Regions from separate parts of the Serratia sp. HNCC26DJ244 genome, predicted to be linked through region 1. Evidence: predicted binding sites of a transcription regulator. Region 1 holds the regulator's gene; each other region holds the start of a gene.
The links. The regulator CRP, encoded in region 1, controls carbon source genes, mostly activating them, when cyclic AMP is high. The targets are predictions, from matches to a motif close to ATGTGANNNNNNTCACAT.

Region 1 (3,217 bases):
AAACGGCACGGCGATGCTTAGCGTTATTCCGTGTCAACATGACACAGAGTAGTGCTCAATCAACTTCATGGATTTCAAAACTGTGGGTAATAGTGGCCGCTTTGCCCAACATCAGGGAAACGGAGCAATATTTTTCGGCAGAAAGGTCTACTGCACGTTCCACCACCTTTTCGGTTAGCCCTTTTCCGGTGACAATAAAATGCAGATTGATGTGGGTAAACAGTCGAGGTGCCTCTTCACGGCGTTCTGAAGTCAGTTTCACCTCACAATCGCGCACATCATTGCGGCCTTTTTGCAAGATCGACACCACATCGATAGCGCTGCAGCCCCCCACAGACATCAACACAATTTCCATTGGGCTTGGGGCCTTATCACCCGCATTACCATCCATCAAAATCTGATGGCCGGAAGCAGACTCCCCCAAAAATGTCAGCCCTTCTACCCACTTCACTCTTGCCTGCATATTGTTCACTCCGATTATTTTTTAAAATCAACGTACGCTTTCATAGAGAAACTGACAACGAAACCTGACACTAATCATGCTGAAACGAGACAACACAAGACACCCGCCTCACTCTGTGCTACAAACACAGCTGCAATACTTTTTTCATGGCATCAATTTCAGGGATATATCCTAAGATCATTGGTGAGTTAATGGAACCTAGCTTGCAGCACTTAATACGAGTTAATATGCTAGTGTATAAGTGATTTTTTTACCCAGATTCGTTCAAAATGCCGGTAGGCGACAAACGAACGAGTCTACTACGGCTTGAGTGACAACGGGGATATACCTCACCTCAAAACCTGTTGATAGCCACAACTAAAACATCAGGCTATAAGCACGTTTTACAGGGAACTCTGACCCCTGTGATACAAGGCAGCGATAACAACAGAGGATAATAGCGCATGGTTCTCGGCAAACCGCAAACAGACCCGACTCTTGAATGGTTCCTGTCTCATTGCCACATCCACAAATATCCATCAAAGAGTACGCTGATTCATCAAGGTGAAAAAGCGGAAACTCTTTACTACATCGTCAAAGGTTCCGTCGCGGTGTTGATTAAGGATGAAGAAGGCAAAGAGATGATCCTCTCCTACCTAAATCAGGGGGATTTCATCGGCGAGCTTGGATTATTTGAAGAAGGCCAGGAACGAAGTGCCTGGGTAAGGGCGAAAAGTGCCTGTGAAGTAGCTGAAATTTCCTATAAGAAATTTCGCCAGCTCATTCAGGTTAACCCGGATATTCTGATGCGCCTATCTGCACAAATGGCAAGTCGCCTGCAAGTCACCTCAGAGAAGGTAGGTAACCTCGCTTTTCTTGATGTGACTGGCCGTATCGCACAAACCTTGCTGAACCTGGCAAAACAGCCTGATGCGATGACTCACCCGGATGGTATGCAAATCAAAATTACCCGCCAGGAAATTGGTCAGATCGTCGGTTGTTCACGTGAAACTGTTGGCCGCATTTTGAAAATGCTTGAAGATCAAAATTTGATTTCCGCTCATGGCAAAACCATTGTCGTGTACGGTACCCGTTAATCATTAAAGAAACGGCGCTGCAATGCGCCGTTCTTTGTCTGCTGAACAGCAAAACATGTGGCGCCGCCTGATCTACCATCCAGAAGTGAACTATGCCCTGCGACAAACGTTGGTGTTGTGCCTGCCTGTCGTTGTGGGTTTACTGCTGGGCCACCTGCAACAGGGGCTGTTGTTCTCGTTAGTGCCTGTCTGTTGCAATATCGCCGGGCTGGATACCCCCCATAAGCGTTTTTTCAAGCGCCTGATAATCGGCGGGGCACTGTTCGCTCTCAGCTGTGTTTTGTTGCAACAGGCGCTGTTGTGGCATATCCCATTACCCTTACTGATGCTTGCTATGGCGCTATTGCTGGGTGTCAGCGGGGAAATCAGCCCACTACATGCACGCTTGCTGCCCGCCGCACTGGTTGCGGCCATTTTCTCTCTGAGCATGGATGGCCTACCTATTTGGTATGCCCCGCTACTGTATGCCGTAGGCACTCTCTGGTACGGCCTGTTCACTTGGTTTTGGTTTAAATTATGGAAAGAACAGCCAATCCGTGAATCTTTAAACCAACTCTATATACAGTTAGCTGATTATTTTGAAGCCAAATATTCGCTGCTGACCCAACATACTGATCCTGAAACCGCGCTACCGCCACTGTTGCAACGCCAACAGCAAGTGATGGACCTGATCAGTTTGCTGTATCAGCAGATTAACTTTCTGCCACACGCCAATAATATGGAGCAAAAACGCCTGCAACGAACGTTCCAAGTGGCACTCGACCTGCAAGAACACATTAGTGTCAGCCTACACCAGCCAGAAGAAGTGCAAAAATTGGTGGAGCAGAGTCAAGCTGAGGCGATCATTCGTCGTAATGCTCAAGTAATCGCTGCACGTTTGCGCGTTGTCGCAGAAGATATCCTCTATCATCGGCACTCCCGCCTTTTTAGCATGAAACACGAATTGGCCGCGCTGGAGAAAGTGGCTACACGGCATGCTGATAATCCCGTTGGCCAGTTTTGTTACTACCATTTCAGCCGTATTGCTCGCCTGTTACGTACACAGCGTCCTCTTTATCGTCGAGACCTGATGGCCAACCAGTCACGGTTACCCTTCTGGCCTGCAGTGGTAAGCTATTTATCGTTCAAATCCAACGCACTACGCAATGCAGCCCGACTGGGGGTCATATTGGCTGTAGGCAGTAGCCTAGGCCTGCTGTTGCATCTGCCAAAACCCTATTGGATCTTACTGACCATCATGTTTGTCAGCCAGAACGGTTATAACGCTACACGAGTAAGAATACAGCACCGTGCCCTCGGCACCCTGATTGGGCTGGTGATTGCAGCAGGGCTTTTGCAACTGCAGTTACCAGAATATGTGACGCTAAGCATTATGCTGGCAATCACCCTCACCGCTTATCTGTTCTTGCGTAAAAACTATGGGCTGGCAGTAACCGGATTCACCATTACCGCCGTCTATACCTTGCAAATACTGGATCTCAGCGGCAGTCATTTACTGATACCTCGGCTGATTGATACCTTGATTGGTTGTGTGTTGGTCTTTGGTGGAACGATCTGGTTATGGCCACAATGGCAAAGCGGTCTACTACGCAAAAACGCTCACCAGGCGCTGGAACAGGATCAGGCCGCATTACGTTTATTACTGGAAGAACAAGAGCCGGACCCAAGCAAACTGGCT
Region 2 (3,217 bases), on a different contig from region 1:
TCTGGCATGGTACTTCGCCTCAATCCTGTCAGCGGAATATGCTGATGCGATGCTTAAAGCGGGGACGCCAGAGCGAGTCGATATGGACCCAATTGGCACCGGGCCGTTTAAATTGGCGCAATATCAGAAAGATTCGCGCATTCTGTTTACCGCGTTCCCGGAGTATTGGCAGGGTAAAGCGAAAATCGACCGCTTGATATACAGCATTACGCCTGATGCTTCGGTGCGTTATGCCAAACTCGAGAAAAACGAGTGCCAGGTGATGCCATTCCCCAATCCGGCGGACTTACCGCGTATCAAGGAGAATGCCAACATCAACCTGATGAGCAAAGCGGGGCTGAATACCGGTTTCCTGGCGTTCAATACCCAGAAAGCGCCATTGGATAACGTTAAAGTGCGCCAGGCGTTGGCGATGGCGATTAATAAACCGTCGATTATTGAAGCGGTATTCCACGGGACCGGTACGGAGGCAAAAAACCTGTTGCCGCCAGGTATCTGGAGTGCCGACAGTGAGTTGAAGGATTACGATTACAATCCGCAAAGAGCTAAAGAGCTGTTGAAAGAAGCCGGTTTCGCCGATGGAATGACCATCGATTTATGGGCGATGCCGGTACAACGCCCTTATAACCCTAACGCCAAACGTATGGCGGAGATGATCCAGACCGACTGGGCAAAAATTGGCGTGACGACCAAGATCACCACCTACGAGTGGGGTGAATATCTGAAACGGGTAAAAGAGGGGGAACACCAGGCGGCATTGATGGGTTGGACCACCGCCACCGGTGACCCAGATAACTTCTTTGGCCCACTGTTTACCTGCCAGTCAGCCAACAATGGTTCAAACTCGGCCAAGTGGTGTTATGCGCCGTTTGATCAATTGATCGCTAAAGCCAAATCCATCAGCGATCAGCAACAGCGAGCGGTGCTGTATAAAGAAGCACAGCAGATGATGCATGACCAAATGCCTGCTGTGATGATTGCCCACTCGACGATTTTTGAACCGGTGCGTAAAGAAGTCTCTGGTTATGAAATCGATCCCTTTGGCAAACATATCTTTTATCAGGTCGATATAAAGTAATCATATGCCCTCCCCGGCGACCGGCTGGGGGAGGGTTTCTTTAAGGAGCAAATGATGATCGCGGTGATTTTTGAATTGCAGGCAGCAGACGGGCAGCGGGAAAGTTATCTTGAGCTGGCGGCGCAGTTAAAGCCGCTGTTGGCGGAGATTGACGGTTTTATCTCCATTGAACGCTTCCAGAGCTTGAACGACCCAGAAAAGTTGCTATCACTCTCTTTCTGGCGCGATGAAGCTGCGGTAGAGCAGTGGCGTAACCTGGAACAACACCGCCAGGCTCAGGCTTGTGGTCGGCAAACGGTCCTGAAACATTATCGGTTACGGGTAGCCGAGGTGGTTCGTGATTATGGGCTGGAACCCCGAGAACAGGCCCCTGCTGATAGCCGCCATTTTCATGGTTAGACCACCAAGTTATAAACTTACCAACATCGTATTAGTGGCCGCCGATAGTCATCGGGTCAGCTTTCATTCAGGTTGAGCAAATCATCAGCAAAACTTCCCACATCTCGCTGCCGGGTTATGGCATAATGCGCGCCAAATCACATTTTAATGACATGAAGAGCGAGCGCTGTGTTAAGCACTAACAATATTACTATGCAGTTCGGCAGTAAGCCGTTGTTTGAAAACATCTCTATCAAATTTGGTGGCGGTAACCGCTATGGTTTGATTGGGGCGAACGGTTGTGGCAAATCAACATTGATGAAGATTCTCGGTGGCGATTTGCAGCCGACGGCGGGTAACGTGTTTCTTGACCCCAATGAGCGCTTGGGTAAATTGCGCCAGGATCAGTTCGCTTTTGAACAATTCAGCGTACTTGATACCGTCATCATGGGCCATACCGAACTGTGGGCGGTGAAAGAAGAGCGCGATCGTATCTATGCCTTGGCAGAGATGAGCGAAGAAGATGGCTATAAAGTGGCTGATCTGGAAGTAGCCTATGGCGAGATGGACGGTTATACCGCCGAAGCACGCGCTGGCGAACTGTTGCTGGGTGTGGGTATTCCACAGGAACAGCATTATGGCCCGATGAGCGAGATCGCTCCCGGCTTTAAACTGCGTGTTTTGTTAGCACAGGCGTTGTTCTCCAATCCGGAAATTCTGCTGCTCGACGAACCGACCAACAACCTGGATATTGATACCATCCGCTGGTTGGAGCAGGTGCTGAATGAGCGTAACAGCACCATGGTGATCATTTCCCACGACCGCCACTTTCTGAATATGGTGTGTACCCATATGGCGGATCTGGACTACGGTGAATTGCGGGTCTACCCAGGCAACTATGATGAGTATATGACCGCGGCCACTCAATCTCGTGAACGGTTGCTGGCGGATAATGCCAAGAAAAAGGCACAAATCAACGAACTGCAGTCATTTGTCAGCCGTTTTAGTGCCAATGCCTCTAAATCTAAGCAGGCCACCTCCCGTGCCCGTCAGATTGATAAAATCCAACTGGAAGAGGTTAAAGCCTCTAGCCGCCAGAATCCATTTATCCGCTTTGAACAGAATAAGAAACTGTTCCGTAACGCGCTGGAAGTGGAAGGACTGAGCAAAGGCTTCGATAATGGCCCGTTGTTCAAGAAACTCAACCTGATGGTCGAAGTAGGGGAGAAAATAGCCATTCTGGGTGCTAACGGTATTGGTAAATCAACCTTACTGAAAACATTAGTGGGTGATTTAGCCCCAGATCACGGCAGTGTTAAGTGGTCTGAAAATGCCAGTATTGGCTATTACGCTCAGGATCATGAATACGAGTTTGATGAGACGCTGACGGTATTTGAATGGATGAGTCAGTGGAAACAGGAAAACGATGATGAGCAGGCCGTGCGCGGTATATTAGGCCGCCTATTGTTTAGCCAGGATGACATTAAAAAGCGGGTGAAGGTACTGTCCGGTGGTGAGAAGGGGCGGATGTTATTTGGCAAACTAATGATGCACCGCCCGAATATTTTGATTATGGATGAACCTACCAACCACATGGATATGGAGTCCATTGAGTCATTGAACATGGCGCTGGAATTGTATGAAGGCACCTTGATCTTTGTTTCACACGACCGTGAGTTCGTCAGTTCATTGGCCAGCCGTATTCTGGAAATCACGCCAAACAAGGTGATCGATTTTACCGGCAACTATGAAGACTACCTG
Region 3 (3,217 bases), on a different contig from region 1:
TTGGTAAATTTCCAATCCGTTTGGCTTGGTTTGCGGTGGTGTTACCTTCATTGGTACTCAATTATTTCGGTCAAGGGGCCTTGCTGCTGAAATCACCCGAGGCCATCAAAAATCCGTTCTTCTTGCTTGCTCCTGACTGGGCCCTGATTCCTTTGCTGATTCTTGCCACATTGGCTACAGTTATCGCTTCTCAGGCGGTCATTTCCGGCGTGTTTTCATTGACTCGTCAGGCGGTACGTCTGGGGTATTTGTCGCCGATGCGTATTATTCATACCTCGGAGATGGAGTCTGGCCAGATTTATATCCCGGTGATTAACTGGACACTCTATCTTGCTGTCATCTTGGTGATTGTCGGTTTTGAACACTCCAGTAATCTGGCAGCGGCTTACGGTATCGCTGTTACTGGCACCATGGTGTTGACCAGTATTCTTATTACTTGCGTTGCGATTAAAAATTGGCATTGGAACCGCTATTTTGTACTGAGTATTTTACTGATATTGCTGATTATAGATGTTCCTATGTTCTTAGCCAATGCGATGAAACTCTTTTCCGGCGGTTGGCTGCCACTGGTGATGGCATTGATGATGTTCATTATCATGACAACTTGGAAAAGTGAACGTTTTCGCTTGTTGCGTCAGATGCACGAACACGGTAACTCTCTTGAAGCAATGATAGCTTCATTGGAGAAATCTCCCCCGGTTCGCGTTCCTGGAACGGCGGTGTTTATGTCGCGTGCGATTAATGTCATTCCATTTGCGTTACTACATAACTTAAAGCACAACAAAGTATTACATGAACGTGTTGTCCTGCTTACCTTGCGTACCGAAGATGCCCCCTATGTGTCTAATGTCCAACGGGTGACAATTGAACAGTTATCGCCGACTTTCTGGCGTGTTGTCGCTCGCTATGGTTGGCGTGAAAGACCTAATGTTGAGGATATTTTTCACCGTTGCGGATTGGAAGGGTTACCTTGCCGAATGATGGAAACATCGTTTTTTATGTCCCATGAGTCACTGATACTGAGTAAACGCCCCTGGTATTTGCTACTGAGGGGGAAATTGTTTATTGCATTAAGCCGTAACGCGCTGAGGGCTGCTGATCAGTTTGAGATCCCACCTAATCGAGTTCTAGAACTGGGTACCCAAGTGGAAATATAACAATCTGAATTTATTAATTAAATAAAATTTTGTCATCGAATCATTCAAGTTACAGAGGTAGGTAAACGGTAGTTTGAATGAAATTAACCAGGTAAGCGAAACGTTTCGATGGCGATCACATTTTTTCGATTATTGAGTTGTCTTTCTCAGAAATTTTTCTAAACTCTATGGTGAGCGAAACGTTTCGCTGTTGGAGTTAATCTAAAAAATGAAAAAAGGCGTACTACTGAATTGTGATGTTTCTGCGGTTGTATCTCGCCTCGGACATACTGATCAGATCACGATTTGCGATGCAGGATTGCCGATTCCGGCGACAACGCAGCGTATTGACTTGGCTCTGACTCAAGGGGTGCCGACATTCTTACAGGTTGTCGGCGTGGTCACGCAGGAAATGCAGGTAGAAAGCGCTATTCTGGCGGAAGAGATTGTTAAAAATAATCCGTCGCTCCATGAAATGTTACTGGCTCAACTAAAACAAATTGGCCAACTCCAGGGAAACACCATCAGTGTAAGCTATATCAGCCATAGTGCTTTTAAAGTGCAAACTGAACATAGCCGGGCGGTGATACGCAGTGGAGAATGTTCGCCTTATGCGAATGTGATCCTCTGCGCCGGCGTAACATTCTGAGGCATTTATGCAACCTTTACTGGAACTTAAAGGGATTGATAAAGCCTTTCCCGGCGTGAAAGCACTTTCTGGCGCTGCCCTCAGCGTTTACCCAGGTAGGGTAATGGCGTTGGTGGGGGAAAACGGTGCCGGAAAGTCAACCATGATGAAAGTGCTTACTGGTATTTACAGCAAAGATGCTGGCAGTCAGTACTATCTTGGTAAAGAAGTGACCTTCAATGGGCCGAAGGATTCGCAGGAGGCGGGCATCGGCATCATTCATCAGGAACTGAACCTGATCCCACAGCTAACCATTGCTGAAAATATCTTTTTGGGGCGTGAGTTTGTCAATCGGTTTGGCCGCATTGACTGGAAACGTATGTATGCCGAAGCGGACAAACTGCTGGCACGCCTCAACCTGCGTTATAGCAGCCACCGTCTGGTCGGGGAACTGTCGATTGGTGATCAGCAAATGGTGGAAATCGCCAAAGTGTTGAGCTTTGAATCTAAAGTTATCATCATGGATGAACCTACCGATGCGCTGACCGACACTGAAACTGCCTCTCTGTTCAATGTGATCAATGAGCTGAAAGCCGAAGGGTGTGGCATTGTTTATATTTCCCATCGGTTGAAAGAGATCTTTGAAATCTGCGACGATGTGACCATTTTCCGTGATGGGCAGTTTATTGCTGAACAGCCGGTTGTTCAATTGCAGGAAGATACGCTGATTGAAATGATGGTTGGGCGCAAATTGGAAGAGCAATATCCACGCCTGAACTTGCCTCGAGGTGAAAAACGTCTGCAAGTTAGCCATGTTTCCGGCCCGGGTGTTAATGATGTCAGCTTTACTCTGTATAGCGGTGAGATTTTGGGTGTTGCTGGCTTGATGGGTGCTGGCCGTACCGAGTTAATGAAAATCCTATATGGCGCTGCACCGCGCAAAAGTGGCACAGTGAATCTGGATGGTCATGATGTGATCACCCACTCTCCCCAAGATGGTCTGGCAAACGGCATCGTCTATATTTCTGAAGACCGTAAGCGTGATGGCCTGGTACTGGGGATGTCAGTAAAGGAAAATATGTCGCTTACTGCCCTGCGTTATTTCAGCCGTGCTGGTGGTAGCTTGAAGCATTCAGATGAACAAGTCGCCGTGAGTGATTTTATCCGTTTGTTCAATATAAAAACCCCTTCAATGGAACAGCCTATTGGGTTACTTTCCGGCGGAAATCAGCAAAAGGTGGCGATAGCTCGCGGTTTGATGACTCGGCCAAAAGTGTTGATCCTTGATGAACCTACTCGTGGTGTCGATGTCGGGGCGAAGAAAGAGATTTATCAGTTAATTAATCAGTTTAAGCAGGAAGGGTTGAGCATCATTCTGGTCTCTTCGGAAATGCCTGAAGTACTGGGAATGAGTGATCGCATTTTGGTTATGCATGAAGGTCATCTCACCGGA
Region 4 (3,217 bases), on a different contig from region 1:
GTGAAAATGCCGTAGACTGGGCAATAAGATCACGCGAAAACAGAGACATATCCATTCCCGGCTGCCCTTGTGTCACCCCATCACACATTGCAGGAACGCCCCCCGCTATCTGTGCGGTATGACCGAGTGGCGCCAGCGCTTGCTTAATTTGGTCTGGATACTCTTTATAGACCTGATGTGCACTCAGCATATCATTGTAGGCACTGACAATGGCTAAGTTCGCCCGGGTCAAATCGAGAATATTGGCCTTGTCCTGCGAACAGGATGCCGCTACCGCATGGGCCAAATTGCCACAAGATAGCGATGCTTTCCCCTTGCCCTTCGACTGCTGCTGCTTTGCCACTACCAAAAATTGCTGGCGCAAGGCACGACTACGCTCCACAATCCTTTCAGTCACGGCACTTACTATAGGATTGAGCTGTTTGTTCATCGCTTTTATCCTACCTATTTGCGGTGTCGAGCTGATTCAATGCAATTAATGCACGCTCAACCACGTTATCAATATCAGTGTCGATATCGACCACTGCGACTTGCAGCTCATTATCAGGTCGCTCTAAGGTATTGAATTGGCTTTCTACCATATTCTGTTTCATAAAGTGCCCTTTACGCGCCATCATACGAGCCATGATCAAATCAAAACTACCATCAAGAAAGACAAAACTGACATTTTGGTTACCGTTGCGGATCTGGTCACGGTAACTCTTTTTCAGTGCCGAGCAGACAATAACCCCTTGTTCATTTTTACTTTCTAAACTGAAAGCGGCATCACGAATGCGCTCTAGCCAAGGTTTGCGATCTTCATCATTCAAAGGCTGTCCACTGGCCATTTTTATAATGTTCGCTTTAGGATGAAGGTCATCCCCATCAATAAACTTTGCCCCCAACCGTTGTGCAAGCATGGCTCCAACCGTGCTTTTTCCGCTGGCGCAAACGCCCATCACAATAATACTACTACCGGCCATATGAACTCCTCGCATTGTATTCTGGGTATCTCCCTCATCCTTCAAGTTGCCTGGCTGTCGGTGGCCGTGACCTACGGCATCAACACTTAAGGGTCATCCTGAAGTACTTGGATCATCCTTAACTACGACAGTGCAGTTAACTCACTAGGCTGTTCGGCACATGCGTTCAGCTCGTTTTCTGGAACTGGAGTCGCTGCCTAGCGGTATCCCGACCTGCATCTTGATAGAAATTTGGTATAGATCTCATTTTTGAATAACAGTTGAAAATATGACTTTATATTACTCACTTTACCAGTAACATGTTACCCGTAACTTTTAGATTTGTGAGCTGAAACACGAAGCAAACTATTCATAAAAGCAAACAATCCATAAAATAATGAGGTACAGCCATGGAGCAAATAACTAACCCCACGCACTTGCTGATCATTGCAGGTTGCGCTATCGCTGCTCTACTCTTTTTAATAATGAAACTGAAAGTTCATGCTTTCGTCTCTCTTACTTTGGTCAGTTTAGGTACCGCACTGGCAACAGGCGTTAGCCCTGACAAAGTCGTTCCAACCATGATGACTGGCTTTGGTGGCACCCTGGCTTCTGTGGCTTTGTTGGTCGGCTTAGGTGCCATGATCGGCAAAATCCTGGAAATAACCGGAGGGGCAAAAGTCCTAGCAGACACCCTGATTGGTCGTTTCGGTGAAAAGAAAGCCCCTTTCGCACTGGGGGTGGCCTCCTTACTGTTCGGCTTCCCGATCTTCTTTGATGCGGGTCTGATCGTCATGATCCCGATTATTTTCAGCGTGGCTAATCGCTTTGGTGGCTCATTGCTGAAATATGCCCTACCTGCTGCCGGTGCATTTGCTGTTATGCACGCCTTCGTTCCACCACATCCTGGTCCTGTCGCCGCTGCCGATCTGTTAGGTGCCGACATGGGTTTACTGCTGGTTATTGGTCTGTTGGTTGCTATCCCAACCTGGTATCTAGGCGGGTATTTATTCGGTCTGTATGCGGGCAAAAAATTCAATATTCCGTTATCAAAACTGCTGTTTAATGATGAACAAATCATTGATAACGACAAGCTGCCCGCTTTCGGCACTGTCTTGTTTATTCTGTTGTTACCTGTTTTATTGATCTTTTTGGATACTGGCCTGAATACGTTGAGTGTCACTGGCGTCATTGATGGCAAAAGTACCGTTGTTCAATTCCTCCGTATGTTCGGTAAAACCCCTGTAGCACTGTTAATCACGCTGCTGGTTTGCTTGGTGGTCTTTGCCAAAGATTTTGGTATGAGCAAACTGGAAAAACTGTGCGGTGACTCATTAGCGCCAATCTGTGCTGTGATTCTGGTTACCGGTGCAGGCGGGATGTTCGGCGGTGTGTTGCGTTCGAGTGGTATCGGTGATGCATTAGCCGGTGTGCTGCAAGACACCGGTATGCCGCTGATTGTCGCTGCATTTGTCATCTCTACCTGTTTGCGCGTTGCACAAGGGTCGGCGACGGTAGCATTGACTACCACCGCTGGGCTTATCTCACCTATCGTGGCGCAGACTACCGGTTTATCCAGCCTGGATTTATGCTTTATCGTTATCTCTATCGCAGGGGGCGCAACCGTACTTTCTCACTTCAACGATTCTGGTTTCTGGCTGGTTTCTCGTCTTATGGGTATTGACGAAAAAACCACTTTAAAAACCTGGACGGTGATGGAAACGCTGTTGGGCAGCATTGCATTTATTATTGTTGCCACGCTCAGTATCTTTTTGTAAGACAGTAAATGAAAACACGGGGCAGAGAATTGTTATCTGTCCCCGTCAATCCCCACCTCGCTCCTCATACCTCATAGCATCACAACGGCGTAGCACATTTGCGATATTCACTTGGGCTCACGCCGACGCGTTTTTTAAATACCCGCGAGAAGTAGAGTTGGTCGTCATAACCGACTTGTTGCCCAATGGCCGCGACGGACATCGGGGTGGTTTGCAACAAGAGTTTAGCCCGGATAATCCGCTGATCTTCACGCCAACGTACAATACCCACCCCGACCTGCTCACGGAACAGGTGGGCCAGCCGTGAGGGCGAGAGAAATACCTGCTGTGCCAGTGCCTCTACCGATATCTCGGCAGCAAGGGATTCACTTAGGATCTGGCAAGCCTGAAGGACCCGGTGGTCAATCGTCGGATACTCCGCCAGAGAGGAAGCTTCATAACAGCGGATCAATAGCCGCTCCAGCAGGTTCATCGCTAATTGTTCTGACATCGGCCGTA

Region 2: AC2A06_RS18195 (ABC-F family ATPase) is a predicted target of CRP. The motif match lies at 1,603-1,620, and genes of this name have one in related genera.
Region 3: rbsD (D-ribose pyranase) is a predicted target of CRP. The motif match lies at 1,261-1,278, and genes of this name have one in related genera.
Region 4: AC2A06_RS03785 (GntP family permease) is a predicted target of CRP. The motif match lies at 1,192-1,209, and genes of this name have one in related genera.

What each region holds. Positions count from the first base shown of each region.
Region 1 is NZ_JBXUGO010000010.1:20,949-24,165, forward strand. It holds gene AC2A06_RS10075 (OsmC family protein) at 56-463, opposite strand; gene crp (cAMP-activated global transcriptional regulator CRP) at 907-1,539, shown strand; gene AC2A06_RS10085 (YccS/YhfK family putative transporter) at 1,595-3,217, shown strand, end outside.
Region 2 is NZ_JBXUGO010000039.1:6,378-9,594, forward strand. It holds gene AC2A06_RS18185 (ABC transporter substrate-binding protein) at 1-1,078, shown strand, start outside; gene AC2A06_RS18190 (antibiotic biosynthesis monooxygenase family protein) at 1,133-1,477, shown strand; gene AC2A06_RS18195 (ABC-F family ATPase) at 1,646-3,217, shown strand, end outside.
Region 3 is NZ_JBXUGO010000008.1:4,834-8,050, reverse strand. It holds gene kup (low affinity potassium transporter Kup) at 1-1,157, shown strand, start outside; gene rbsD (D-ribose pyranase) at 1,366-1,785, shown strand; gene rbsA (ribose ABC transporter ATP-binding protein RbsA) at 1,793-3,217, shown strand, end outside.
Region 4 is NZ_JBXUGO010000003.1:157,611-160,827, reverse strand. It holds gene edd (phosphogluconate dehydratase) at 1-430, opposite strand, end outside; gene AC2A06_RS03790 (gluconokinase) at 441-962, opposite strand; gene AC2A06_RS03785 (GntP family permease) at 1,352-2,719, shown strand; gene araC (arabinose operon transcriptional regulator AraC) at 2,799-3,217, opposite strand, start outside.